DNA from 3 places in the Marinobacterium sp. YM272 genome. Region 2 is predicted to be linked to each of the others. Evidence: predicted binding sites of a transcription regulator. Region 2 holds the regulator's gene; each other region holds the start of a gene.

Region 1 (9,655 bases), 1.3 Mb from region 2:
ATGTCCGCGATTACGACGTGGATATCATCACCGAGCAGAAAGCTTCTAAGTTACGTCGCGAAGGTCAGGTTGAGGTCGACCTGGAAAGTGGCGCCACCCTGAAGAGCCGCGCCGTAGTATTGGCTACCGGTGCCCGCTGGAGACAGATGAACGTCCCCGGTGAGAAAGAGTACAGCGGCAAGGGCGTGGCCTACTGCCCGCACTGTGACGGTCCTCTGTTCAAGGGTAAGAGCGTGGCAGTAATCGGTGGTGGCAACTCCGGTATCGAAGCGGCTATCGACCTGGCCGGTATCGTCAAGGATGTCACCGTACTCGAATTCGGCGACACCCTGCGCGCAGATGAAGTACTGGTGCGCAAGGCGGAATCGATGCCGAACATCAGGATCATCAAGGAAGCCGCTACCACCCAGGTGAACGGCGATGGCGAACGTGTCACCGGTCTGACCTACACCGACCGTGCCAGCGGCGAATCCCACGACGTGGATGTGGCCGGTATCTTCGTCCAGATCGGACTGGTACCGAACAGCGAATGGCTCAAGGGCGATCTGGAGCTGTCCAAATTTGGCGAGATCGAGATCGGTGCCAAGGGTGAAACATCCATGCCGGGCGTCTTCGCCGCAGGTGATGTGACTACCGTGCCGTTCAAACAGATCATTATCGCCATGGGAGCCGGCGCCACCGCATCACTGGGTGCCTTCGACTACCTGATTCGCGAGTCGGTACCGGAGAAGGACGAGGCAGCTGCCTGAGCCCAGCTGACTTGGAGATCCCGGCACCACACCCGCCCCGGCTTTAGGCCGGGGCTTCTTTTTATCCACAGCTCAGCGCTTTCCAACGCCCCAGCCTCACCCCTTAGCTCACCCCTTTACCTCAGGCGCTCGCATCAACTCCAGGCCTGAATGTTTGACCTGCAACAGGCCAGGCCGTCTTCCACTTTGTAATGCGACTGATAATATGTATCATTTGTAATTACCTTGACGTTTTGTCAGGTTATTCATCCCGATCAGGCGCGTGCCGGGCAGGCGTATTGGCAGGTATAGAGGGCGACTCATGAAGTTATATCGCAACAGAGCTCCACTGGTGGCGACTGTGCTACTGGGTACACTGCTCGCCGGCTGCCAGTCAGGTAGCGGCACCGCGCAAACCCAGGGCGCAGAAACGCTGGCCGAGCTGGGTCAGCGGCTCTATTTCGACGTCAACCTGTCAAAAAACCGCACCCAGTCCTGCGCCAGCTGCCATGATCCTGCCAGCGGATTCGTGGATCCCAAGGGCACCCCTGACTCGCTTGGCGACGATGGCAGCTCCCACGGCGGCCGCAATGCGCCCACCGCCAGCTACGCCGCCTTTTCCCCTGAATTCCATCAGAGCGAAGATGGCAGCTACAAGGGCGGACAGTTTCATGATGGCCGCGCCGCAACCTTAGCCGATCAGGCCATGGGACCACCGCTGAACCCGGCGGAGATGGGGATGACCAGCAAGGCAGCGATTATCGAGCGGCTGCGCGAGGACGCCTACTATCAGCAGAGTTTCGCCAGGCTGTTTGACGCCGCAATTTTGAGCGATACGGAGCGTGCCTACCAGGCCCTTGGCGACAGCATCGAGGCGTTTGAGCAGACCGAATTTTTCTCGCCCTTCGATTCGAAATACGACCGCTACCTGCGTGGCGAATACGAGATGACCGCCGAGGAGGAGCTTGGCCGCACCCTGTTCTTCTCCCAGCAGTTCACCAACTGCAACCAGTGTCATCAGCTCAGCCAGACGCCGATGTACAAGCGGGAGACATTCACCGATTACAGCTACCACAACATCGGCGTACCGGTGAACCCGGCGCTTGAGCGAGATACTGACCTGGGTCTTTCGGCCAACGCCAGCATCGATGACCCGACCCGTGACGGCAAATTCAAGGTGCCGACCCTGCGCAACGTGGCGGTCACAGGCCCCTACATGCATAACGGCGTCTTTGAGGATCTACGTACCGTGGTGCTGTTTTATGACCACTACAACAGCCGCAATCCGGCCCGGGCGATCAACCCGGAAACCGGTAATGCCTGGAACGACGCCGAGGTGAACCGCAACCTGTCGGAAGAGATCCTGAAGGACGCCCCTGCCCTGGATGATCGCCGCGTCGATGCCCTGGTCGCCTTTATGAAAACCCTGACCGACCAACGTTACGAAGCGCAGTAGGAAGCTCGCCCTCGCGCCGATTGAACCCGGTAAAGCGGTTATTCAAAACCACCGCGGATGATCGCGGCGAGGTCGCTGCTGCTACGGGAAATCATACATCGCGACCATTGTAGGACGCCGATTGATTCAGGCACGGAAGCAGAACGATAGATACAAACGCTAGCCTTCAAACGTCACACGCCCGTCCAGCGGCAACCTGACAACGTCCTCAGTGCAAGGCAATAACAGTTTTTAAGATATAAAGCAGAGATACAGCAGATACTGAAGCCAGTGGTGTTACGCGGTGCGGCCGTCAAGGCGCGCAGAAAAGAAGAGCAAGGGCTTTATTATTCTGTCCCCAGCCCTGGGGAGGGGCTGTTCTACCGGTCAGTGAGCGTGACGGTGGAACAGCGCGGTAACTTCGTGAGCAACCTGGGAAACCTTGGTAGAAACCCAGCTGGTCAGACCGTGGATCAGTTCAGCGATGTATTCAGCGCGCTCGATCTGGGCCAGGACGATCGGATCTTCGCAACCGTTGCGACGGGCGATTTCAGCAGTAGTAAGATTTTGTTCAGCCATGATGACACCTCTTTGGATTCGACTTTCGTTGAATGTCTAACTTGAGGCCTATGATACGGAGCCACCTGGCTGAGTTAAAACGATCCTTTCTTCATCCTTAGTTTAGATAAATTCAACTATCAGCCAGCCTGCTGCTTTTATTAGACCCGCCGGATATTGCCTGTCGGGCTCTCAGGCAACCCTGTCGTTTTCAATGCCAAACAGCAGGGATTCGCGCTGTCCAGAGAGGTTATGCTGCGCCAGCAAGGCATCGAAATAGCCGGGACCTAAGCGGGTATCACCATAAAGTACGGCACCGATAAGACGCCCTTCGTTGAGCCAGAGTTTACGATATTCTCGCTGCGCCAGATCCAGGTACTCGATCGCCTGAGCGTCCTTGGCATCGATCTCGCCACAGGAAAACAGTGAGATACCGCTCACCTTTAGCTGGGTCGCTATGGGCTGCTCGCTATACTCGTGCTCCTGACCGCTCAATACCTGCGCCAGCACCTCAGCCTGGCGCCAGATCGGTGCAACCAGACCATAGGTCTGCCCCTGGAATTCACAGCACTCGCCCAGGGCGTACACCCGCTCATCGCTGGTGCGCATCCGCGCATCCACAGCGATCGCCCGGTGACAGCTAAGACCTGCCTCCCTGGCCAGAGCAGTTTCCGGCGTGATGCCAGCAGCGACCACCACCAGGTCGGCGTCCAGCATCTGACCATCCTTGAGCATCACCTGGCTGACGCGCCCCCGGTCTCCCTGCAGCATTTCGATGCCTGCGCCGGTTAATATTTTTAGGCCGCGCTCTTCCAGCGTTGCCTGTAGCAACCCGGCTGCGCTCCTGTCCAGCTGGCGGTTCAACAGCCAGGGACCACGCTGCAATACGCAGGTCTGCATGCCCAGCTTTCTCAAGCCCTCAGCGGCTTCCAGCCCCAGCAGACCGCCACCGACTACGACCGCGCGCCCGCCTCTGGCGGCCCGGGCCTGCAGCTGCTCCACATCCGCCCAGGTTCGAAAGCCCATCACACCGTCAAGCTCGATCCCCGGCATCTCCGGCATCGCAGAACGGGAGCCGGTGGCAAACACCAGCCGGCGATACCGAACCACCTTTCCGCCCGCCGCTCTGACAAGTCTCGTGGCCGGGTCCACCTCCAGGACCGGATCGCCACACAGCAGCTCTATCCCCTGCTCTGCGTACCAGTCGATTTCGTTAAGCTCCACGTCACTCGCACCCAGCTCACCGGCCAAAAACGGTGACAGCAGCACCCGGTTGTACGCGGGCCTGGGCTCTTCACCGATGACCAGGATCGACTCGGGCCGGTTCGGCTGTTTGCACAACTCCTGCAGCAGCCGGTTAGCCGCCATGCCGTTACCGATGATCAGCAGATCGACCTGCTTTCTCATGACCTTATCCTTCCTTATCCGTCACTTAAGCCCGGGCCTGCTTTTTTTCCGCAGCCTCCTGGCTCGCGCCGGCAGCCTTCTGACTGCGGTGCTGACCGATATCCTCCACCTTGCGCTGCTTCTCATAAAGGAAGCTGAGCACTTCGTGGCGGTAATGGTTGTACTGGGGATCGTCCGCCAGCTGGATACGGTTACGGGGACGTTCCAGTTCGATATCCAGGATCTCGCCCACGGTAGCCGCGGGTCCGTTGGTCATCATGACGATGCGATCGGACAGCAGAACCGCTTCATCCACATCGTGGGTGATCATGATCACGGTGTTGTTCAGGTCCTTCTGGATCTCCATCAGCGAGTCCTGAAGGTGTGCACGGGTCAGTGCGTCCAGCGCGCCGAAGGGTTCGTCCATCAGCAGCACCTTGGGCTCCATGGCCAGCGCGCGGGCGATACCGACGCGCTGCTTCATGCCGCCGGAGATCTCATCCGGGCGCTTGTGCATGGCGTGGGTCATGTGGACAAGTTCCAGGTTATGCTCGATCCAGGCCTTCATCTCGGCCTTGGATTTCTTGCCCTTGAACACCTGCTTCACCGCCAGCTCCACGTTCTCGTAGGCGGTCAGCCAGGGCAGCAGCGAGTGGTTCTGGAACACTACGGCACGCTCAGGGCCCGGCTCGTTCACCTCTTTGCCATCCAGCACCACACCACCGGTGGTGGACTGGTACAGGCCGGCAACGATATTGAGCACAGTGGACTTACCGCAGCCGGAGTGGCCGATCAGCGAAACAAACTCACCCCGTGCGATCTTGAGGTTTACGTTATCCAACGCCTTGAAGGAGCCCTTCGGCGTCGGGAACTCGATGGAGACACCGGTCAGTTCGAGATGCTTAGACATGTTGAGCCCTCCTTAACGGGTAATTGCATTTTTGTCCCAGGACACACGGCGCTGCAGCAGCAACATGACCCTATCGAGCAGGAAGCCGATCAGGCCGATCACCAGCACCGCCACCATGATGCGGCCGAGGGAGTCGGAGCTGCCGTTCTGGAACTCGTCCCAGACGAACTTGCCCAGGCCCGGGTTCTGCGCCAGCATCTCCGCGGCGATCAGTACCATCCAGGCGATACCCAGCGACAGGCGCAGACCGGTAAAGATCATCGGCACCGACGACGGCAGCACGATCTTGATCACGTGGGTCATCCAGCTAAGGCGCAGCACCTTGCTGACGTTCTGCAGATCCTGGCTGACGGCGGATACACCAACGGCGGTATTGATCAGCGTGGGCCAGAGACAGCAGAGCGCGACGGTAAACAGGGAAGTCAGGAACGACTTGGCAAACATCGGGTCGTCGGTCACGTAAGCGGCACTGACCACCATGGTCACCAGCGGAAGCCAGGCCAGGGGCGATACCGGCTTGAACAGCTGGATAATCGGATTCAGCGCCGCATACAGCGATGCATTCAGGCCGATGCAGATCCCCAGTGGGATAGCGATGATCCCGGCGATGGCAAAGCCGGCCAACACGGTCACCAGGCTGGTACCGATCTGGTCAAAGAAGGTCGGCTTGCCGGTGTAGTCGCGAATCTTCGGCACATAATCCGGATCCTTGGCGACGCGATCGGCATTGCGCTGCTCCTGACGCTCATAGAACGCCGTCTCCCGCTCACGCTCACTGACATGCTCGGCATAGAGCGCCACCGACTGCTCGTAGACCTGCGTCGGTCCCGGAAACTGCCCCAGCGAGGTGTCGATCTGCTTGGCGCCGGCCTGCCAGATAAACAGGAACACGGCGAGGCCAAGCAGCGGCAGCCCCAGCGCCCCTAGCGCACGCTTGAACCAGCTGCCCAGGGTATCGTTGGATTTCACACCGGCGATGCTGGAAACTCCGGCCAATGCCATACGAATGCTAGTCATGGGTAAACTCTCCTCCCCCGGATATGCAGCCCCGGAGGGCTGCTCCGAAGCTTAGATTTGCTCTTCGCCCTTGAGGCCGATGCTGAACTTCTCGAGATACTCGTTGGGCTTGTGACCGTCATAAGTCACGCCATCGATAAACTGGGTCTGCGGCGCCTTGAAACCGTCTTCAGAGTCGAAATCCGGGAACTCAGACGCATCCATCTTGCCTTCGGCAATCAGCTCTTTCGCAGCGATGGCGTAGATATCCGGGCGGTACACCTGCTTGGCGATATCCATGTACCAGCTGTCCGGCTTGGGCTCGGCAATCTGGCCCCAGCGGCGCATCTGGGTCAGGTACCAGATCGCATCGGAGTAGTACGGGTAGGTGGCGTTGTGGCGGAAGAAGACGTTAAAGTCAGGCACGTCACGCACATCGCCCTTCTCATATTCGAAGGTGCCGGTCATGGAGTTGGCGATCACCTCCTCATCCGCGCCCACGTAGGTCGGGCGGGACAGAATCTCTACCGCTTCGGGGCGGTTGGCGTTGTTGTTTTCATCCAGCCACTTGGCGGCGCGGATCATCGCCTTGACCACGCGGATATGGGTGTTGGGGTACTTCTCGGCCCACTCTTTGGAGACACCGAACACTTTTTCCGGGTTGTCTTTCCAGATCTCGTAGTCGGTGATCACCGGCACACCGATCCCCTTGAACACCGCCTGCTGGTTCCAGGGCTCACCGACGCAGTAACCGTAGATGGTGCCGGCTTCCATGGTCGCCGGCATCTGCGGCGGCGGGGTAACGGAAAGCAGCGCATCCGCCTGAAGCTGGCCGCTGGTGTCGCCCTTGGCCGGTGCGTAGTAACCGGGGTGAATACCACCGGCCGCCAGCCAGTAGCGCAGCTCATAGTTGTGGGTGGAGACCGGGAACACCATGCCCATGTTGAACGGTTTACCCTCGGCCTTGTACTTATCCACAACCGGCTTGAGGTAATCCGCCTTGATCGGGTGCACCGGTTTGCCATCTTCACCGACCGGGATATTGGGCTTCATCTGTTCCCAGATATCGTTGGAAACGGTGATGCCGTTGCCGTTCAGATCCATGCTGAACGCGGTAATGATATCGGCCTTGGTACCAAAACCGATGGTCGCACCGAGCGGCTGACCGGCGAGCATATGAGCGCCATCCAGCTGGCCGTCGATGACGCGGTCCAGCAGCACCTTCCAGTTCGCCTGGGCTTCCAGGGTCACATAGAGCCCTTCATCCTCGAAGTACTGCTTCTCGTAGGCGATCGCCAGCGGCGCCATATCGGTGAGTTTGATGAAGCCGAATTTCAACTCCTCTTTCTCGGCATAGCCCACCTCGGCCAGAGCTGGAAGTGACAGGGAAGCAGAGGCCAGGCTGACAGAAGCAGCCAGAAGGACACGCTTGCACAGAGAACGACGGTTCAGGGTCTTTTTCATAACAACTCCTATCCAGAAACAAAAAAGGGCGCCGCTCCCACACCCCAGACCTCGGTCTGTGATACAGGAACGGCGCCCTTGCCGTATTCGCTAATTGTCAGGCTCTAAACGAGCATTCGGTGGCGGTGTCGTCGATCTGGAAGAAAAAGCCGACACGCCTCGATTTGCAAAAGCTAAAGCGAAGCTCGTGCCAATTCTTATTTATTCCTTTAAAAACAATCCGATAAATAAAAGCCAACCTCAAACATGCCTGTGTGGCTTCGCGAACCTGCACCGACATCAAGCAGTTTCTCCGTTTTTTTGATCAAAAATAGAGCAACTGTCCAGGAATGCTGACTACCCCGCTGCCCTCAGAACCAGCACAAATAACCACTCCCATCTTTATATGCCTAAAGCGTCAATTACCGGCCATGAATAGCATAAACCGTAATGAACGGTTCACCGGCCTGATTCCGCACCACTTGAGTGCATAACGCCTCCAAGCAATGCGTAAAAACCGAGAAAATCGGCGAACACCTCAGCTAGGCCTTTGAATTGTATACGCGCCCATTGATGGCACCAGACTTGCAGTTTCTTCGACAAGTAAGTGGTTAAACAATTTTCCGGAAAAGTCTTCGGACGTTTTCGATAGATGGCAAAGGCGCCTGAATCTCCCCCTGCTAAGGCAGGCTCGAGGTTCAGGCGCTTTTTTTTTGCGGGGCCTAAAGATGAGCAACAACACAACCTGTCCCTACTGCGGCGTTGGCTGCGGTGTCAGCGCCGAAATCAGAGATGAGCAGATCATCGCCGTCTCCGGTGACGAGACACACCCCGCCAACCAGGGGCGCCTCTGCGTCAAAGGCAGCGCGCTGCACGAAACCACCGGAGAGCACGACCGACTGATCCAGCCCCGGGTCGATGGCGTTGAAACCGGTTGGAACCAAGCGCTCGACAGCGTTGCCGCTCGTCTCAGTTCGGTTATCGAGCAGCATGGACCCGAGTCGGTTGCCATGTACCTCTCCGGCCAGCTGCTGACCGAGGACTACTACGTGGCCAACAAGCTGATGAAGGGGTTTATCGGCTCCAGCCATGTGGATACCAATTCACGCCTGTGCATGTCCTCCACCGTTGCCGGCTACAAGCGCGCCTTCGGTGGCGACCTGATGCCCTGCAGTTACGAGGATATCGATCACGCCGACCTGATGGTGCTGGTGGGCTCAAATGCGGCCTGGAACCACCCGATCCTGTTCCAGCGCATGGCCGCGACGAAGCAAGCCAACCCCGCGTTGCGCGTGGTCGTGATCGATCCGCGTCGCACCGCCACCTCGGAGCTGGCCGACCTGCAGCTGTCGCTGAAACCGGGCAGTGATGCGGTGATCTTCAATGCGATCCTGGTGCAGTTGGAAAAACGCGGCAAGGTCGACCAGGTCTATGTGGATAAGCATACCGAAGGCCTGGATGCAGCACTCGCAGCGGCGCGCCACAGCGCCCCTGACCTGGCCACAGCGGCCCGCCTGACCGATATACCGGAGGGGGATCTGGAAACCCTGGTGGAGTGGTTCTGCAACACCGAAAAGGTCCTGACCTTTTTCTCCCAGGGGATCAATCAGTCCAGCAGCGGCACCGACAAGGTCAACAGCATCATCAACTGCCACCTGGCAAGCGGCCGCATCGGCAAACCCGGTATGGGCCCCTTCTCGCTGACCGGTCAGCCCAACGCCATGGGTGGACGTGAAGTGGGCGGCCTGGCCAACCAGCTGGCCGCGCATATGGATTTTTCCAACGACGAGAACATCGATCGCGTGCAGCGCTTCTGGCAGGCACCGACTATTGCCCGTCAGGAGGGATTGAAAGCAGTGGACCTGTTCTCGGCTATCGAGCGTGGCGAGATCAAGGCGGTCTGGATCATGGCCACCAACCCGGTGGTCAGCCTGCCCCAGGCCAGCCGGGTGCGTAAAGCGCTGGAGCAATGCGAGTTGGTGATTGTTTCCGAATGCATGGCACAGACCGACACCGTGGAGCTGGCCCATATCGCCCTGCCCGCCACCACCTGGGGCGAGAAAGATGGCACCGTCACCAACTCTGAGCGGCGCATCTCGCGCCAGCGCGGGCTCATTTCGGCACCGGGCGAGGCAAAAAACGACTGGTGGATTATCTGTGAGGTCGCCAAACGACTGGGCTTTACCGAACCATTCAGTT
Region 2 (9,655 bases):
AGGTCCAGTGCGGCAGCCGGTTTGAGCTCACCTCGACGTTGCAGGGGGTGGCTGTGGATCTGCCGGCCGGGTTTGGACTTGCGTCAGATGCGCAACGCTCCCTGGGTATTCAGGTGCCGCTGGGCAGTGCGCAATTAAGCTTCGACTACGCTGGGCTGCTCAAGGGTATTTTTGACCTCTCGCCGGGTCCTGTGACGGGAACCCTGTCTGTGGGGGCGGGTACCCCTGAGCTTCGCTCCACCCCCGGTCTCTATGTCGAAGCTGTGATGGAGCGGCTTGAGCTCAGTGACATCAGTGACCTGCTGGATCGCCTGGAAAGTATCGCCCCGCCAGAGGCTGAGGGGCCGCAGGGCGGTGCCGGCAGCGGGGCCGGGGCTCTGAAGCAGGTGGCGCTTCAGGTTGACCGCTTTGGGATTGGAGCCCTGGAGATCGACAATGTATCGGCCAGTCTTTCACCGGCTGATCTGGGCTGGCTGCTGCAGTTGTCCGGGCCAACGCTGCAGGGACAGGTGATTCTGCCGGATGACGATACCCCGATGGAAGTGGCCCTGCAGCGGCTTGAGATCGTCGCCCAAGCGCCTGGGGCCGAAACGCCGGCAAAGCCTGCCTCGGGCGCGGCGCTCAATTTTGATGACCTGCCGGCGATTGATCTGTCGGTGCTTGATCTGATCTACAAGGAACGTCCCCTTGGACGCTGGAGCGCTCAGCTGCGACCGGACGTCAACAGCGTCAGGTTGCGTGATATTCGAGGCCAGATGAGCCAGGTGAGTGTGCGCGGCGAGATGAGCTGGTTGCGCCAGGACGAAGACAGGACCGGCATGACCCTGAAAATTGAGGGGCAGGACATAGGCGAGCAGCTAGAGCTCTGGGGCATGGCGAAAACACTCGACAGTCAGTTGCTGAATGCCGATCTGCAGCTGGAGTGGACCGGATCACCCTGGGAGATCAACAGTGATACTCTGGATGGCTCGGCTCAGCTACTTCTCAAGGACGGCCATTTGATCGAATCCGGTAACAGCGCCAACCTGTTGCGCGTGTTCGGTATCCTTAATTTCAATACCCTGGGGCGGCGCTTACGTCTGGATTTCAGCGATCTGTTTGAAAAAGGCGTGGCCTTTGACCGTCTGGCAGCGGACTATCGTTTTGATAACGGCGTCGCCAGCAGCGAGGCGCCGCTGCTGATGGAGGGCCCCTCGGCTAACCTGAAAGCCAGTGGCCGTATCGATTTCAACCGGGAGACGGTGGATAAGGATATCGAGGTGGTGCTGCCGTTAACCAGCAATGTGCCGTTCGCGGCTGTTCTGCTCGGTGCGCCACAGGTGGCTGGCGCGGTGTTTCTTATCGATCGTCTGATCGGTGACAAACTGGAGCAGGTGACGACGTTGAGGTATCACCTCAGTGGTGACTGGAGTGACCCGCAGGTGGAGCTTGAAACGGCGCCACCCAGGCAGCGGGAGGAGGTATTCCGATGAGTCGGGTTGCAGTGGTACAGATGGTCTCCACGGTGGACGTGGAGGCCAATCTGAAGCAGGCGCAGGCGCTGCTGGAGCAGGCGGCGGATGCCGGTGCCAGGCTGGCGCTGTTGCCGGAAAATTTTGCCCTTTTCGACAGTGTGTCGGTGCTGGCGCTGGCGGAGGCGGAGCTTGAGTCCAGAGTATTGGAATCCTGGCTCGCCGAACAGGCCCGGCATCTGGGTCTCTGGGTTATTGCCGGCAGCCTGCCGGCGGTGGACCGTCCCGATGGCTCCCGGGTACCCGATGGCCGTGTACGCAGTCGCATGCTGGTGTTCAACGACCAGGGCGAGGTGGTTGCCCGCTACGACAAGCGGCACCTGTTTGATGTGGATGTGGGGGATGCGCAGTCGCGCTACCGCGAATCGGATCGTTTCGAGCCCGGTGATGAGGTGCTGGTAGTGGATTCGCCGCTGGGTGTGCTGGGTCTGAGTGTCTGCTACGACCTGCGCTTCCCGCTGCATTATCAGCGCCTGCGTGAGCTTGGTGCGGAACTGCTGCTGGTGCCCTCGGCCTTTACCGCCGTGACCGGAAAGGCTCACTGGGAGGTGCTGCTGCGGGCGCGGGCGATCGAAACCCAGTGCTACTGCCTGGGAGCGGATCAGGGCGGCTGGCATTCGCGTACCCGGGAAACCTGGGGGCACTCTATGGTTGTGGACCCCTGGGGCGAGGTGATGGCGTCACACGTTCAGGGAGCGGGGCTGGCCCTGGCCGATATCGACCTGAAGGCGCTACACAAACTGCGGTCGCAGATGCCGGTGTGGCAGCACCGTCGCGACCGCTGCTGAATAAGCCGCTGAGAGCTCAGTTACCCTCGCTGATCTCACGCAGGTAGCGGAACAGCTTGCGTGCCTGGGCCGGCGGTTTGTTCTGCTGGCGCTCTTTCTTCGCGTTGCGCACCAGTTGGCGCAGGTGCTGGATATCCGCTGCGGGGTGCTCTTCGATATAGCGCTGGAGCACATCGTTGTCGCCGTCGATCAGCTGGTCGCGCCATTTTTCCAGGGCATGAAAGTGCTGGTTATGGGCCGCACTTGCCGAGTCGAAACGTTGAATCGCTTCACGGATCGCGTCGGCATCCTCGGTGCGCATCAGCTTGCCGATAAACTGCAGCTGGCGCTTCTTCGCGCCGTTGGCGCTGATGCGGCGCATCTCGGCAACCGCGCTGGCAAGGCGTTCTCCCATCGGCACCTGGGCCTGCTGTTCCGGGTTCAGCTCGGTAATCTGCCGGCCCAGCTCCTGCAGAGCTTCCATGTCCCGTTTTACCTGACTGCGACTGGGGCCCCAGTCTTCTTCATCGCCAGGGTATTCCTGGCTATCTTTGAAATCGCTCATTGACCTAACCAAAAAACAGGGTCGCCAGACCCAGGAATGCAAAGAAACCGACCACATCGGTGATCGTTGTCAGCAGCACGCTACCGGCCAGGGCCGGGTCTATACCCGCCGACTTGAGAGCCATCGGCAGCAGGGTGCCGGCCATCGCCCCGGCAAGCAGGTTGATCACTATCGCCAGTGCGATCACCAGGCCGACGGTGGTGTCGCCAAACCAGACCATGGCCACGCCGGCCACCACCAGTGCCCAGAGGGTACCATTGAGTGCGCCGGCAATCAGCTCGCGATTGAACAGCCAGCCGATATTGCCGCGCTCTATATGTCCCAGCGCTTGTCCCCTGATCACCAGTGTCAGGGTCTGGCTGCCGGCGATGCCGCCCATGGAGGCGACAATCGGCATCAGCACCGCCAGTGCGACCACCTGTTCCAGGGTGTCCTCAAACAGGCCGATCACCGCCGAAGCGATAAAGGCGGTGATCAGGTTGATGCCCAGCCAGACCGCCCGGCGTCGGGTGGTACGCATGACCGGGGCGAAGGTGTCTTCGTCCTCGTCAAGGCCTGCCATGCTCATCAGCGAGTGGTCGGCATCCTCGCGGATGACGTCGACCACGTCATCGATGGTGATACGGCCGAGCAGTTTACCGTTTTCGTCGATCACCGGCGCAGATACCAGGTCCTCGTCCTCGAACAGGCGGGCAACTTCCTGGTCCGGCAGGTCGGCGGGAATCCCCGCCAGCTCGGTCAGCATGATTTCGCGAACCATCACCTGCGGGTCGGACGTCAACAGCCGGGTCAGCGGCAGCGAGCCGATAAATGAGTCCTTGCGGCTGACCACAAACAGGCTGTCGGTGGATTGAGGCACTTCGGTGTGACGACGCAGGTAGCGCAGTACGGTTTCGACGGTGATATCCGGACGAATGGTGACCGTATCGGTGTTCATCAGGCCGCCGGCGGTATCCTCCGGGTAGGAAAGCAGTTTTTCGACGCGCTTGCGGTTCTGCTTGTCCATGATGCGAAGCAGCTCTTTCATCACCCGGTCGGGCATCTGCTGCATCATGTCGGCGACATCGTCGGAGTCGAGACCTTCGGTGACGGTAAGCAGTTCGTTGGCATCCATGCGGCTGAGAATATCGCTCTGGACATCGTCACCGAGGTGCTGAAGAACCTTACCCTCGTTTTCCTTGCTGATCAGGTTCCAGAGGATCTGCCTTTCCCGTGGCGGGGTCTTTTCCAGCAGCTTGGCCGCTTCAACCGGACGCAATCCCTTGTTGAGCATGAAGCGCATGCGCTTGAGCTCGTCGCTGGTCAACGCGCTGCTCAGTTCTTCGAGGGTGTTTTTCTTTTCGTTTGGGATGCTCATGCCGGAGTGGATCGCTGCGCTCGTGGGGTGGAAGGCTTACGGAGAAGTATAGCGGCGCGGAGGTGGATCTACTCGGGCTCGTCGAAGCGGTTGTTGATCAGGGTTTCAATGGCGGCCATCGCTTCCACTTCATCTTCACCGGCCACCCGAAAAGTCAGGTCGGTTCCCTTGGAAGCGGCGAGCATCATCACGGCCATAATGCTTTTTCCGTCCACCTGCCGGCCGTCTTTGTCGATTTTGATCTCGCTGGAAAAGTGCCCGGTGGTGTTGATCAGCTTGGCAGCAGCCCGCGCGTGCAGACCGAGCTTGTTAATGATTTTTAACTGTTTTTCGATCATCGGGGTTCCTGGTAACGGGCGGCGATCAGGTCAGTTCGCGGTGACGGACGTGAACATTATCCATAAGTTCACTGAAATGGCCAGCCAGGTGCTCGGCGATGTAGACCGAACGATGCTGGCCACCGGTACAGCCGATACCGATCGTAATATAACTGCGGTTGTTCTGCCGGAAGGAGGGGATCCAGCGCTCGAGGAAATCGCGAATATCGTCGACCATGGCATAGACATCCGCCGACTCTTCGAGGAACTCGATAACCGGCTGGTCGCGCCCGGTGAACTGGCGCAGCTCCGGAATCCAGTACGGGTTGGGCAACATGCGCACGTCGAAGGTGAAGTCCACATCCAGAGGTACGCCGTGTTTGAAACCGAAGGATTCGAACTGAACCGAAAGGCTCTGCTCGCTTCTCTGGGCGATGCGCAGCTTGATGGTGTCGCGCAGCTCGTAGAGGGTCAGCCGGGTGGTGTCGACGCGAATATCGGCCAGGCTGGCGATCGGCTCTAGCAGCTCCCGCTCGTAACTTATCGCCTCCTGAAGACCCGCCTGGTTGGTGGATAGCGGGTGTTTGCGCCGGGTGGCGCTGTATCGCTTGATCAGCGTGGGCTCGGCGGCATCGAGGTAGAGTATTTCGCAGCTGAGATCATCCCGTTTTGCCAGTTCGCCGATAATCTCTGGGAAGGCGTGCAGGTTGCTGATCAGGTTGCGGGCGTCGATGCTGACGGCCAGGCGTCCCGGGTGTTCCGGGTCGCCGAGCATCTGGTCGATCAGGTCAGGCAGAAGACGGGCTGGCAGGTTGTCGATGCAGTAGAAATCAACGTCTTCGAGCGCCTGCAAGGCTGTGCTTTTGCCTGAGCCGGAGCGACCGCTGATCACGACAAGCTTCATTAAGCCCCCAGTTTCTCCATCTGCGTTATGAAGGTGGAGTAAAGCTCGGCGGAGGTCTCACAGCCGCGCAGCTTTTCCCTGGCGTCGCGCTGGCTGAACAGCTCGGCCAGTCCCGCCAGTGTCTGCAGATGCTCCTCTGCGCCGTCTTCGGGCACCAGCAGGAAGCAGAGCAGGTCCACGGGCTGGTTGTCGATAGCGTCAAAGTCTATCGGCGTCGCCAGTGTCATCACCAGTGCCACCGCGCTTTCGCAGGCGGGCAACCGGCAATGGGGGATCGCAACGCCATCACCGATACCGGTACTGCCAAGGCGTTCCCGGTTCAACAGACCGGCAAAGATCTCTTCCGAGGGGGGATTACCAGACTGGCCAGCGAGAGTATCGCTGGCCAGTTCGAGGGCTCTTTTTTTGCTGACGACATCGGCGTGACAGAGAGTGCGCGATTCGTTCAGCAGTTCAGTTAAGTTCATTATCTGACAGGAGCGTCCGGTTTTCGTTTATTTGTGCGCCTTCATCTTTTCCTTGTGCTTGATGATCTGGCGATCAAGTTTATCCACCAGTCCGTCGATGGCTGCATACATATCATCGTGTTCGTGCGTCGCGAAAATCTGGCCGCCGGCCAGGTGAAGATCGGCTTCGGCCTGTTGACGCTGCTTCTCAACGCTCAGAGTCACCTGGGTGTTGGTGATGTTATCGAAATGGCGCTCCAGTTTGTCAAACTTGGTACGAACATAGTCGTTAAGGGCATCGGTCAGTTCGACATGATGGCCAGTGATGTTGATCTGCATACGTTTTCTCCTAGTCACAATGCACGCTTTTTTATCGTGCTTTCCACTTCAATTAAACCAGACGCTTCCGCTCATTAGAAGGCGGAATTGCCATCGCTTCACGATATTTTGCAATCGTGCGTCTGGCGACGTTGATTCCCTGTTCGTCCAGCAGTTGAGCGATCTTGTTATCGCTGAGCGGTTTGCCCGGATTTTCCGCTGACACCAGCTTTTTGATCAGCGCGCGGATGGCGGTGGAGGAGGCTGCGCCGCCGTCCGAAGTGCTGACATGGCTGGAGAAGAAATACTTCAGCTCAAAGATGCCGCGCGGCGTGTGCATGTACTTTTGTGTGGTGACGCGCGAGATGGTCGATTCATGCATGCCCACCGCTTCGGCGATGTCATGCAGCACCATCGGTTTCATCGCCTCTTCGCCCTGTTCAAGAAAATCGGACTGGCGTTCAACGATCTCTGTGGCCACCTTCAGCAGGGTGTCGTTGCGGCTCAGCAGGCTCTTAAGGAACCAGCGCGCCTCCTGCAGATGGTTCTTGAGGAAATTGTTGTCGGCGCTGTTGTCGGCGCGTCGGATCAGGTCAGCATACTGGGCGTTGATCCGCAGTTTCGGCGCGGCCTCGGGGTTGAGGTTGACCGCCCACTCACCCTTGATTTTGGTGACCACCACGTCGGGGATGACATATTCCGACTGGCTCGGATTGATCATCGCGCCGGGTTTCGGGTTCAGCGACTGGATCAGGCGGATGATCTCCTGCAGTTGCTCTTCCTTCACCCGCATACGCCGCAGCAGGGTTTTGTAGTCGTGGTTGCCGAGCAGTTGCAGGTGCTCGCTGACCAGCCTGAGTGCGTCCTGCAGGTACGGGGTGTCGGGGTCCAGCTGGCGCAGCTGGATCGCCAGGCACTCGCTCAGGTCGCGGGCTGCAACGCCGGGCGGGTCGAACTGCTGGACACGGTGCAGGACTGCTTCGATCTCGTCCTGCTCGGTCTCGATGAAGTCTTCCGGGTACTGGCGGGTGAACTGCTCGATCAGCTCTTCCACTGACAGGGTGAGATAACCATCCGGCTCGATACCGTCGATGATCGCTTCAGCCACCAGACGGTCGTTATCGCTCATCGGTGTCAGGTTGAGCTGCCAGATCAGGTGGTCCTGCAGGGTCTCGTCGCGGGTGTCGTTATCGCCCGGTTCCCAGTCATCATCGCGCGCGGGAGCGGAGGCGGCCGGGGTCGTCTGGTAAGTGTCATCCCAGGAACTGTCAGTGGTCAGCTCGGTCGGGATATCCTCGCTCCAGCTGTCTTCCGGGGTATCTTCGTAGCTTTCTTCGCGCTCGGATTCGCCACTTTCGGCGGCTTCAGGTTTTTCCTGGGTGTTATCGCTCTCATTGCCGTCGTCGCTGCCCGGCAGTTCGTTATCCTCTTCGCTGACCTCGAGCAGCGGGTTGCTCTCCAGCGCCTGCTGGATCTCCTGCTGCAGATCCAGCGTCGATAGCTGAAGCAGACGGATCGCCTGCTGCAGCTGTGGCGTCATGGTGAGTTGCTGACCGATTTTGAGCTGTAAGGATTGCTTCATACTACTACGCGATAAACCATTACTGGGTCGGTGTTAGTGGCGCCCCAGGCTGCTAGAGCCTGAACTGCTCGCCAAGGTAAGCCTGACGTACCTGCTGGTTTGCCAGGATCTGTTCCGGGTTGCCCTGCGCCAGGATCCCGCCGTCACTTACAATATAGGCGCGCTGACAGATATCGAGCGTCTCACGTACGTTGTGATCTGTGATCAGCACGCCGATGCCCCTGTCCTGCAGGTGTCTTACCGTCTGCTTGATATCCCCGACGGAGATCGGATCTACGCCTGCAAACGGCTCATCCAACAGGATGAAGTGGGGCTCGGTTGCCAGGGCGCGTGCGATTTCCACGCGGCGGCGTTCACCGCCTGACAGCGACATGCCGATGCTGTGTGTCAGATGGGTGATATGAAACTCTTCGAGCAGCTGTTCCAGCTTGGCTTCACGCTGCGCCTTGCTCAGGTCTTTGCGTGTTTCCAGGATGGCAAGCAGGTTGTCTTTAACGCTGAGCTTGCGAAATATGGACGCTTCCTGCGGCAGGTAGCCGATACCGGAACGGGCCCGGCCGTGCATCGGTAGCCGGGTAATGTCGTCCTGGTTGATGCGAATCTGGCCGTGATCCGCCTTGATCAAACCGACGATCATATAAAAACAGGTAGTCTTGCCGGCGCCATTGGGGCCCAAAAGGCCAACGACCTCGCCGCTGCTGATCTGCAGCGATACATCACGCACGACCTGGCGGCTTTTGTAACTCTTGGCCAGGTGGAGGGCTTCAAGCTGCATCATGGGTTGTCTCCAGCCTGCTTGGGCTGAATCACCATTTTGACCCGTTGGTCGCCGCTTTCGCTGCTGAAGGCGTTAACTATCGCTTTGTCCATGTTGTAGACAATGCGCTGGCCGGAAAATGTGTCTTTTCCCTGTTCGACGCGGGCTTCCTGCGTGATCGTGATTTCCTGCCGGTTTACCCGGTACTCCATGCGCAAACCGTAGGCATGGGTGACGGGGTCATCGGCGTTGGGTTTTTGTTCAAATTCTGCCGGTCGACCAATAGATACGATACGGTCTACATCGCCGTCCGCGCTGCGGTAAAGCTCGACCTGGTCGCCGCGAATTTTCATCGAGCCCTGTTCGATTTCCACGTTGCCCCGGTACACGGTCACGCCGGTGTTGTCGTTCATGCTGGCGCTGTCGGCGCCGATCTGGATCGGCTGGGATGAATCCTCGGGAAGCGCCATGGCAGGAGCCGACAGCCAGAATACCAGGCTGCAGATCGCGGCAGGAAGGGTCGGTTTAAGGCGCATTGTATCTACCCTTTACGTTAGAAAGCAGTTCAACCCGGCGCTCGTCGAAGTACACCTCGAGACCGGTGGTTTCGGTGCGCTCGTCTTCGCGAATCAACGTGGCGGGGGCGTCTGTCTCGGCATAATCCCTGGGTGGGTAAACGCTGAGCGTACTGGTTGTCAGTACCGAGCCGGGCCCGGATAGCGGATTATGGTTAACCTCCACATCGCCTGCAAGCTGAATCTCACTCTGATCATCCAGCACCCAGCCTTCGTTGGCGCGTATTTTGTATGCCCCACCCTTATCCTGCGGCATCAGCGTGCTGGGCTCAAGTAGCTTGCTGGAGTTGAGCCTGGGGTAGTGGCGCAGTTCGGGGGTTGTCCAGCTGCGTTGAAAAGAGCCGTCCTCACCCCAGTAGCGGGTCTCGGCATCGCGCATGAAGAAGTCGATACTGGTATCCGTATCCTGGCGCAGCGTCTTTTCCTGCGGCAGGTTGTTGCCGGCAAAACCCCACCAGAGCAACAGTGGCGTGAGAATCGCCAGGGCAACAAGCAGCCGCACTCGTCCCGCAGTCAGCACGTCAGAGGTACTCCTCAAGGATCGGCATCAGTTTCT
Region 3 (9,655 bases), 650 kb from region 2:
GGCGATTACACATACGCCGGCGGCTGCGCCTGTTACGCATACAGCGCGCAACGTTGGGCTCGCCATTTTTCGGCCGAGGCGGTCCACCAGCAGCAGCGGTAGTAGCAACAGCAGGGCCCAGCCATTGGCCTTGGTGAAAAACAGCATCTGGGTGCTCAGCGTAAGCAGTGCAGTAATCACACTCAGCTGAGCGGTTGCTGCGAAGGGGAAACGCCATTTGGGCCAGTTCCAGAGCAGGAACCCCCCGATGGCGGCCATCAGCGCGAACGCAATCTGGCCCATGGATGCGGATGCGCCGATCAGTGTGATGGCGCCGACACCGGCACTGGCCAACAGCAGCAGAATGCCGCCATCAAGGGTGTCACGGCGTGCAATACAGCGCTGCTGAGCCAGCATTGCGGCTGCAAACAGCATTGGCAGCAGCATCCAGCCAGCAACATCAATACGATCGAAACGTCCGCCCAGCAGCCAGCCGATGCTTGTCAGGGCCAGTACCGCCATAACGATCTGTTGTACTCTTGGTTTGAGGTCAAGGCTGTCGATCAGGATCCCCAGCAAGGCCGCTCCTGCAACCAGGTAGGGGAGTTTTTGCGCCGAGGAGCGAGGTGGGAAAACCGGCATCTGGATCAGCGCCTGACAGGCGAGAAAACTCAGTACCAGCGAGGCACTGGCCAGGCGGATCCCCAGCGAGGCGCCCAGTACCAGCCGCAATAGTCCGGTCAGGCCCAGACTCAGCAGCAGCGGCAGAACTGCGCTTTGAATAAGGGGGTTGTCCAATAGGGATGTCACGGCAGCTCCTGTCTCTGATCGATTAGGTACTGCCATTAAGCACGGCGGATGTCTTAAAAGTTTTTCACCATCGAACTGTTTTGTCGCAATCTGTATCAGGCTGCCGAGTTGACACAGATTGATACAATTGTGGTTCGCACAGCCGCAGCAGGATCGGATAAGCTGTAACAGTAGTACTACCGGCTAGCACGATCATGACCAACACACCCCATATTCTCGTTGTCGACGACCACCAGGAGATCCGCGATCTGGTGGCCAGTTATCTCGAACAGTTCGACTTCCGCGTCACCACAGCACGCGATGGCCAGGAGATGAAGAAGATCCTGGCGGTCAGCGCCATCGATCTGATCGTGCTCGATCTGATGATGCCGGGCGAAGATGGGCTGAGCCTGTGCCGCCAACTGCGTGAGTCGAGTCAGATCCCGATCATCATGGTCACCGCCATGGCGGAGCAGACCGACCGGGTGGTAGGGCTGGAGATGGGTGCCGATGATTACCTGACTAAACCCTTCTTTCCGCGCGAGCTGCTGGCGCGGATCAAGGCAGTGTTGCGCCGTGCGGAAGCGATGCCACTCCAGCGCGAAGCGGTTGAGGCAGAGAAACTGAATTTCGATCGCTGGGTGCTGGATATGGCCCGGCGTGAGTTGATCGGCAGCGACGGCGTGGCAGTACCGCTCAGTACTGCCGAGTTCAAGCTGCTCTCCACCTTCCTTTCCCATCCACATCGGGTACTGAGCCGTGAGCAGCTGCTCGATCTGACCCGGGGGCGGCAGGCGGATGTGTTCGACCGCAGTATCGATAACCAGGTTAGCCGCCTGAGGCGCAAGATCGAGCGTGACCCTACCCAGCCTGAACTGATCAAAACCGTCTGGGGCGGCGGCTATATGCTGACTGTGGATGTAGAGTGATGCTGAGCTATCTGCGACAGAGTCTGCCAGGCCGCGTGATTGTGCTGCTTATTCTGGCGCTGGGCGTGGTTAACGCTACCACCGTCTACGTGTTCTTCGAGGAGCGCAGCCGCGCGGTGCGACTGAGCCAGATGGAGGACCTGATCTCGCGCAGTGCGGCGATGGACCGGTTGCTCGATGAAACGCCCCAGGGCGTGCAGACTGAGGTTCTGGGAGCTGTGACCAGTGAACGTTTTCAGTTCAGCATTGGCGATAGCGCGACAGCCGAGCCTTATAACCGGGCGGCGCTGGACCACCCGCTTTATCAGCGCCTGATGAGCCTCGTCAGCGGCGATCCGGAAAATGTGCAGTTGTCGATCAGCCCGCGCTACTACTGGTGTTACAGCTGGGTGCAAAACCTGCTTAAACCAAATCTGCTGTTCGATCCGGGCGATGCGGCGCTGCCGATCGCTGGCTTATCGATCCTTCGCCCGGATGGTAAGTGGCTCAACGCCACGCTCAGATCCCCCAGTAGTCTGCCAGGCTGGATCGCACCTCTATTGGTGGCGTTGGCGCTGTTCTCGCTGACAGTGATGGTCGTGGTATTGATTGTGCGCTATGTATCGGCCCCGTTGGGCCTGCTGAGCCTTGCCGCTGACCGCATCGGGCGTGGCGAAATGAGTGAATCCATTCCCGAGCGGGGCTCCGATGATGTGCGTCGCACCACCCGTGCTTTTAACCGGATGCAGGAGAGCCTGCAGCGATTTGTCGATGACCGTACCCGTATGCTGGCGGCGATTTCCCATGATCTGCGCACACCACTGACGTCTCTGCGCCTGCACGCCGAGTTCATTCAGCCGGAGAAGAGTCGTGGCAAGATCCTGAGCATTCTCGACCAGATGCAGGATATGCTGGAGGCAACTCTGGCCTTCACTCGCGAGGAGTCGGTACAGGAGGAGCGGCGCAACATGGACCTGTCGGCACTGGTCGGCAGTATCTGTGAGGATCTGCGTGATCTGGGCTATAAGATCGAGTACGACGAGTCTCAACGAGTACTCTATACGTGTCGGCCGGGCTCGCTCCGGCGGGCGCTGACCAATCTGATCGAGAACGCCTGTCATTACGGTCAGCTGGCTGAAGTTGTTCTGAAGGAGGCGGACGACCGGTTGCTTATTACCGTGCGTGATCAGGGGCCTGGTATACCTGAAGAGGATCAGCAACGGGTGTTCGATCCCTTCGTGCGGCTGGAGAGCTCGCGCAGCAGGGAGACCGGCGGTATCGGTCTGGGCTTGTCGATTGCGCGCACCATCGCGCATTCCCACGGCGGAGAGGTCCGGTTATCCAACCGGCCCGAGGGCGGGCTCGAGGTGGTGCTGGAGCTGCCCGACCACTGAGCCGGACACTCCTTTCGCCAGGTTTGCCGCGAATCAATAGCTCTTGTAGGGCAGGAATTTGCCCGACATCACCATGTTGACGCGATCCCCTTTCGGGTCCTCTTCACGCTGGATATCCAGGGAAAAGTCGATGGCGCTCATGATGCCGTCGCCGAACTCTTCGTGGATCAGCTCCTTGATTGAGCCGCCGTAGACGCTGACGATCTCGTACAGACGGTAGAGCAGCGGATCGGTGGGGATGCCGCCGCTGCCCTTGGAAGGCACGATCTGCAGCCAGGCCACCGCCTCATCGGACAGGTCAAACAGGGCACCGACCGTTTCGGCCTGCGCCTTGTTGAAGGTCATCTGGCCGAGGCAGGCGGCGGTGGTCCACTCCTTGGACTGGCCGACCTTGTCGGCCACCTCAGTCCATTTCAGGCCCTTGCTGACCTTCGCGGAAAGAATCATTGCGGTCACTTGTTCGCGGGAGCTGATCATGGGTGTTCTCCTTGATTGTGAAATGCACGGTCAATTGAGTTGCGTCACCAGGTAGACGATCACCGCCATCAGCAGCGCGCTGACGCCCTGCCAGAACTGCACAGGGTTGCGTTCAATCAGTGGCGGGCGGGTGCGGTTGAGAAACGCCTGGCTGGGTTTGCGCAGGTCGTGGATAAACTCGGAGAGCTCGTCATAACGCTTGAAAGGGTCGGGCTGGAGCGCTTTTTTCAGGGTTTCATCCACCCAGGCCGGAATCTCCCGCTCGTCATCGAGCACCGAGTCGTACTGCAGGCGCCGTTGTGCCGCCCGGGTGCGGGCGCGGGCAACCTGCGGGCCATAGGGAAAACGCCCCGACAGCATCTGGTAGGCGATAACGGCCAGGGAATAGAGATCCGAGGTGGCGCTGCCCTGCTCACCGAGAAAATACTCCGGTGCGGTGTAGAGCGCGGTACCGAGAATAGGGGGCTGCTCCTGGCCGATCAGGGTCTCGTCGATACCCGCCACGCGGGTGGAACCGAAATCGATGATCTTCACCGTACCGCTGCTGTCGATCATCAGGTTATCGGGCTTGAGATCCTGGTGAACCATCTCCAGGCGGTGGAAGGCGCGCAGCCCGCGGGCCGCCTGTTCGATGATATCGCGAACCTTTTCCAGCTCCGGCCTGGGGTTGTCGATAAGCCACTGGGCCAGGGTCTGTCCCTCGATATACTCCGTCAGGGTATAGAGGTAGTTGCGCGGTCGCGGGCAGGGCGCGGCCTTAAGCACGTGGGGGCTGTTCAGGCGCCGGGCGATCCATTCCTCCATCATGAAGCGTTCGAGATAGGCCGGGTCTTCACCGAGATCGATCGACGGCGCCTTCAGAATCAGCTGCTGATCAGTCTCTTTATCCACAGCCAGATACACATGGCTGCGGCTGGTGGCGTGTATCTCGCGGACGATCCGGTAGCCATCAAACTCCGCGGGCGGTTCCAGAACGGGCGGCAACGGCAGGCTGTCGAGCTGCAGCGGCAGGTGCGTGGTTTCCGGGCGGGGCAGGTCGTCGATGCGGACAATCTGCAGGCTCAGGTTATCGGGACTGCCCTGTTCGTAGGCCTGCTGGATGATCGCTTCGGCGGCCCGGTCCAGGTTATCGGGGTGTTCACTGATGGCGTAACGAATAAAGGTGGTATCCACATATTCATAGACACCGTCGGTGGCCAGCAGAAAGGTATCGCCGAGCGTTAACGGCAACGCCTCGTAATCCAGCTCCAGGTAGTCGTCTATGCCGAGTGCACGGCTGAGATAGTTCTCCTCCTGGGAGATCCACAGGCGGTGGTCCTTGGTCAGCTGCTCAAGCCCGCTGTCGCGGAGGCGGTAGATGCGGCTGTCGCCGGCGTGGAACAGGTGAGCCGTGGTGCCTTTAAGCACCAGAGCACTGAGCGTGCAGACATAGCCGCGGTTCTTGTCGTAGCGGTATTCGCTGCGCTGGGTCTGGGAGTGAAGCCAGGAGTTGGTCGCCTGAATCACCCGCTCAGCGGCGGTTTTGACAGTCCAGGCATCAGAGGTACAGAAGTAATCATCGAGGAAGGTTTTAACAGCGGTGGCGCTGGCGATCTGGCTGACACTGCTGGTGCTGATACCGTCGGCGATGGCGAGGGCAGCACCTTTGAGCGTCAACTGAGGCTCATCCGGTACCCGAGCACCGTGAAAATCCTGGTTTTCAGTCTTCCGGCCCCGGTTGGAATGCTGGCCGATGCTGAGTGTCAGTTGATTGCTCATGGGCAGGGCGCCAGGCAGAGTCGTTAGGAAAAACCTCAGCCGCGGAGATCCGGGCTGAGGTTGATCATGCTAGAGGCCGTTCAGGCAGAAGCTGAGCTCGGCTTGCCGGTCGGTGCCTGGGCTGCGGCCTTGCGCTTGGCGCCGGTACGCACATGGGTGGTGTAGAGGGTCAGACCGGTGAAGGCGAGGCCACCCACCAGGTTGCCCAGGGCAGTCGGGATTTCGTTCCAGATCAGGTAGTCGGCCACGGAGAAGTCACCGCCCATGATCATCGCGAACGGGAACAGGAACATGTTCACTACGGAGTGTTCGAAGCCCATGAAGAAGAACAGCATGATCGGCATCCACATCGCCAGGACCTTGCCGCTGACATGGGTTGAGATCATCGCGCCCACCACGCCCATGGAGACCATCCAGTTACACAGCATGCCGCGGATGAAGATGGTGAGCCAGCCATCGGCACCATAGGCGGCGTAACCGACGGTACGTGCTTCACCGATACCGGAAACCTTCTCAGCGATGGCGCCGCCGTCGGTGTTGTAACCCATGGTGAAGATGTAGGACATCATCACCGCGACAGTGAAGGCGCCGGCAAAGTTACCCACAAACACCAGGCCCCAGTTGCGCAGAATCTGTGATGGGGTAACGCCGGGGCGCTTGTCGAGCCAGGCCAGCGGGGTCAGCATAAACACGCCGGTGAGCAGGTCGAAGCCCATCAGGTAGAGCATGCAGAAGCCCACCGGGAACAGGATCGCGCCGATCAGGAAAACGCCGGTTTGCACGGCGACGGTCACCGCGAACACGGCGGCCAGCGCCAGGATCGCACCGGCCATATAGGCGCGGATCAGCGTATCGCGGGTGGACATATGGACCTTGGATTCGCCCGCATCGACCATCTTGGTCACAAACTCGGAAGGGATCAGATAAGCCATGGTTAAGTGCCTCTGTCAGCAGTTAGTCATCACACACGGAAATGGGTTATTCCAAGAGCAGACGAAAAAAAAGCGCCCACACCTGACCTGCCCGGGGGCAGGTAAGTGATGGACGCCATTATCCAAATACTCTTAGCTTGTTAGTCAGAGCCAACGCTGGCTCAGATAAGTTGTATTAAGCAATCGATGTGCCAAGGGGTAAAAATCGTTGAATCGGTGGGATATTCTGATGTTATTCAGGGGCTGATGACCGCGGGGTTGCGATTGTTTTGCTTTCCCATGGTGCAGGTGCGTTACTTTTTGCGCCTGTTTGGATCGCGAGAAGACTTGCCAGTCGCCTGCGCAGCGGCCATGAGACGTTCCACATCGGTGATGACGCGCTCGGCCACGTCGATCAGGCGTTTATTCTGCGTCATGGCGCTCTGTTGCAGGGTACGGAACGCCTGCTCCTCATCCAGGCCCTGGTACTGCATCAGCAGGCCCTTGGCCCGCTCCAGTTTCTTGCGCTCATAGAGAGCCTGACGGGCGGCGCTGAGCTCGTCGTTCATCTTCTTCAGGCTTTCGGACTGCTGCTGTACCAGGCCATAAAGGGAGCGGACCCAGTCCGGGCCCACGGAGCCGGTCTGCGGCAGGTTCTCCTGCAGTGGACCGCCGGAGCCCAGCAGCATGGTCAGCGGCGAGGTGGCGGGAGTGTCCAGGGCGGCCAGGGTATCGCGCTGCTGTTTCAGCTCCTGGTCCGCCTGCTCCACGCGCTGCGCGCTTAACTCAAGCAGCACGTCGGCCAGCTCCTGCTCCAGTGTCTGCATGGCGTCGATGCGCTGGGTGGCCAGGTCGTACCAGACTTCGCTGATATCCGGGGGAACGCCGGAGCCGGGTTCGATACGCGCGATCACCTGCCGCAGGCGCATGAATTCGGTGGTTTCGGCGCTTGATTGCAACGCCGTCCAGGCCTTCAACTGCGGCGGTTTGCAGAACTCCTTGAAGGTGTTGAAGCAGTGATCCTGGGCTGCCACCAGATTGCGCAGCTGGTCCAGCAGCTCGGCGCTGAATTCGCCGGTGGCGATGCCGCTTACCGTCCAGGCACGCTCCTGCCCGGCGTACTCCTTGCCCTGCATGAAGTTGAACATCGCCACCAGCTCACGGGTGATCTCGGGATCATCGGAGATATCCGCCGCTTCGAAGATCACCGACAGCAGCGCCTGCATCAGCCGGCTGTAGGCCTGGGTGCTTTCCCGGGCGGACAGAGACTGCTCATCCACTCCCTGGCGCAGGCCCGGCAGGGCATCGAGCCCCTGCAGGACATGGGCAATGTTGTTAAACAGCCGGGCGCGACCGGCCAGCGGGCCGGCATCGATATCGATCAGGTCCAACCCGGCACGGAGCGCGGCCTCTGCCTGTCGCGAACTTGTCACCTGGGCGTGGCGCTGTTCACTGAGCCGGGTGCCTCCCGATGAGAGAAACAGGTTGGAGAGCCCGCGCTCACGCTGTAGCTCGTGAATCAGGTTGCTGACCTGTGTAACCAGCGTACAGCTGGCCATCAGCTGTTTGAGCGAAGCGATTTCGGACCGTTTCGAGGCGAGGAAGAAATCTTCGGTACTGTGCTGGCTATCGGACATTCTCGGCTCCATCTTAGGATTCTCTTTTTTACCATAGGTGAGCAGCAACACCTGTACCAGAGTGACATCGCGTTATGGCTTGCGGAGTGCGGGGAATGTTATCTTGGCCAGCCAATAAATGCTCAGGGAGAGTCAGATGAAAGAGTTCATGTATGCGACGGCGCTGTGTTTCCTGATGCTGGCGATCTGGAGTTTCTCCAAGACCCCGAGCGAAGAGGCGATAAAGCAGGTGGAACCCGCGCTGGTGGAGCAGATGCGCCAGGACCGGGAAACCCTCAGATTCATCTCCGGTGGAGCCTTGGTACTGAGCGTTGTCTGCGGCGTGGTCGGCTGGCGCTCCCGCTCCCGTGAGGATGCCAGCAAAAAGTCGGTGGAGTAATTACCGCAGGCTTGGGGCATAGAAACTGCCGCAATAGAACAAGGAGTCGGGATGTGAGTTGAGGGCAGGTCACTTTGTACCTGCCTTTAAAGGCGTGACGAAACCGATAGCTCAGTAGTTGAGCCTTTCGCGCAACAGCTATTTCGACATTACAGGAAGAAGTGGTAGGCACCAGAAAAGAAAAAAGCCTGTAAAAACAGGCTCTTAACTTTAGCAATTTGGTGGTGGAGGTGGCGGGTTTCGAACCCGCGTCCGCCAATCCTCTGCCTCGAGATCTACATGCTTAGGCTGCTCTATTAGGTTAACCCGTCACGACCCGAGAGCCAGGGTGTTGTGGGCGAGCCCTTTTAGTTTTAACCGTTCAGCTTAGGGCGAAGCATCCGGGCGATTCTGTCTCATATGACACCGCGAACCTCTTAGTTACAGACACCTGAGAGTGCGGCGCTAGCAGACTTAAGCTGCTAGAGCGTAGTTATCGTCGTTTGCAACTATAACTAGTGTGATGAGGGATTTACGAGAATCATCACGTTCTCGGCATGCACCCAAGGGTTCGCAATCGGCGTCGAAGCCAAGTCACCCCCGGATAAGAGCGCAAATCTTACGCGATCAGTAGACAACATGAAAGAGGTACAAGTTCCGGTTAGGCTTTATGTACCGCCATGGCGCGCTGTTTTTCGCGGTTAGCGTCTTTTTCCTTTTCAGCGGCACGCTTGTCGTGCAGCTTCTTGCCTTTCACCAGTGCGATTTCGCACTTCACGCGGCCGTTCTTCCAGTACAGGGCCAGTGCCACACAGGTGTGACCTTTGGCCTCGACGGCGTTGACCAGTCGTGAGATCTCTTTCGCGTGCAGCAGCAGCTTGCGGTCACGACGGGGATCGGCGACGACGTGCGTTGATGCCGTAATCAGTGGTGTGAAGTGTGCGCCTACCAGCCAGGCTTCGCCGTTCTTGAAAACGACGTAGGAATCGACCAGCTGTGCACGTCCGTCGCGCAGACTTTTGACCTCCCATCCGGTCAGGGACAGGCCGGCCTCGAACTTCTGCTCGATGGTGTATTCGTGCTTCGCACGTTTGTTGAGGCAGATGGTATTTCCGCCCGGTGCCTTTTTCTTTTTCGCCATGGGGCGCGATTATACGGGCGGCCCGGGTTCAAGGAAAGCAGAACAAAAGTTGTCTTCGTGATCAGGAAATAGACCGGTTTTGGCGGTTGGAGGTTGATACTGCTGTCTGAAACATGAACAATTGCGCGCCTACGTAAAACCAGAGTGAGAGTAATGCAAAACAAGCAGTCTATTCACGGGGCCTGGGCTAACCGCTGGATCTTTATTCTGGCGGCTACCGGGTCTGCTGTCGGTCTGGGGAATATCTGGAAGTTCCCATATATCGCCGGTGAGAACGGAGGCGGAGCCTTCGTACTGGTTTAC

Evidence for each region. The regulator sigma-54, encoded in region 2, starts transcription at its own class of promoters, with help from an activator protein. The targets are predictions, from matches to a motif close to TGGCACNNNNNTTGCTNT.
Region 1: ACQUQP_RS00090 (CmpA/NrtA family ABC transporter substrate-binding protein) is a predicted target of sigma-54. The motif match lies at 7,653-7,670, and genes of this name have one in related genera.
Region 3: ACQUQP_RS03390 (nitrate- and nitrite sensing domain-containing protein) is a predicted target of sigma-54. The motif match lies at 7,895-7,912, and genes of this name have one in related genera.

What each region holds. Positions count from the first base shown of each region.
Region 1 is NZ_CP194171.1:14,110-23,764, forward strand. It holds gene ahpF (alkyl hydroperoxide reductase subunit F) at 1-749, shown strand, start outside; gene ACQUQP_RS00065 (cytochrome-c peroxidase) at 1,051-2,184, shown strand; gene ACQUQP_RS00070 (hypothetical protein) at 2,551-2,742, opposite strand; gene ACQUQP_RS00075 (NAD(P)/FAD-dependent oxidoreductase) at 2,914-4,128, opposite strand; gene ACQUQP_RS00080 (ABC transporter ATP-binding protein) at 4,154-5,017, opposite strand; gene ACQUQP_RS00085 (ABC transporter permease) at 5,030-6,034, opposite strand; gene ACQUQP_RS00090 (CmpA/NrtA family ABC transporter substrate-binding protein) at 6,086-7,477, opposite strand; gene ACQUQP_RS00095 (nitrate reductase) at 8,185-9,655, shown strand, end outside.
Region 2 is NZ_CP194171.1:1,360,024-1,369,678, forward strand. It holds gene ACQUQP_RS06280 (YhdP family protein) at 1-1,472, shown strand, start outside; gene ACQUQP_RS06285 (carbon-nitrogen hydrolase family protein) at 1,469-2,299, shown strand; gene yjgA (ribosome biogenesis factor YjgA) at 2,316-2,843, opposite strand; gene mgtE (magnesium transporter) at 2,848-4,200, opposite strand; gene ACQUQP_RS06300 (HPr family phosphocarrier protein) at 4,269-4,538, opposite strand; gene rapZ (RNase adapter RapZ) at 4,564-5,421, opposite strand; gene ACQUQP_RS06310 (PTS sugar transporter subunit IIA) at 5,421-5,888, opposite strand; gene hpf (ribosome hibernation promoting factor) at 5,916-6,206, opposite strand; gene ACQUQP_RS06320 (RNA polymerase factor sigma-54) at 6,259-7,767, opposite strand; gene lptB (LPS export ABC transporter ATP-binding protein) at 7,820-8,545, opposite strand; gene lptA (lipopolysaccharide transport periplasmic protein LptA) at 8,542-9,060, opposite strand; gene lptC (LPS export ABC transporter periplasmic protein LptC) at 9,050-9,619, opposite strand; gene ACQUQP_RS06340 (KdsC family phosphatase) at 9,621-9,655, opposite strand, start outside.
Region 3 is NZ_CP194171.1:714,706-724,360, forward strand. It holds gene ACQUQP_RS03360 (hypothetical protein) at 1-789, opposite strand, end outside; gene ACQUQP_RS03365 (response regulator) at 984-1,697, shown strand; gene ACQUQP_RS03370 (ATP-binding protein) at 1,697-3,070, shown strand; gene cynS (cyanase) at 3,104-3,547, opposite strand; gene ACQUQP_RS03380 (protein kinase domain-containing protein) at 3,578-5,305, opposite strand; gene ACQUQP_RS03385 (formate/nitrite transporter family protein) at 5,386-6,237, opposite strand; gene ACQUQP_RS03390 (nitrate- and nitrite sensing domain-containing protein) at 6,531-7,853, opposite strand; gene ACQUQP_RS03395 (hypothetical protein) at 7,990-8,232, shown strand; RNA gene ssrA (transfer-messenger RNA) at 8,455-8,813, opposite strand; gene smpB (SsrA-binding protein SmpB) at 8,873-9,352, opposite strand; gene ACQUQP_RS03410 (sodium-dependent transporter) at 9,506-9,655, shown strand, end outside.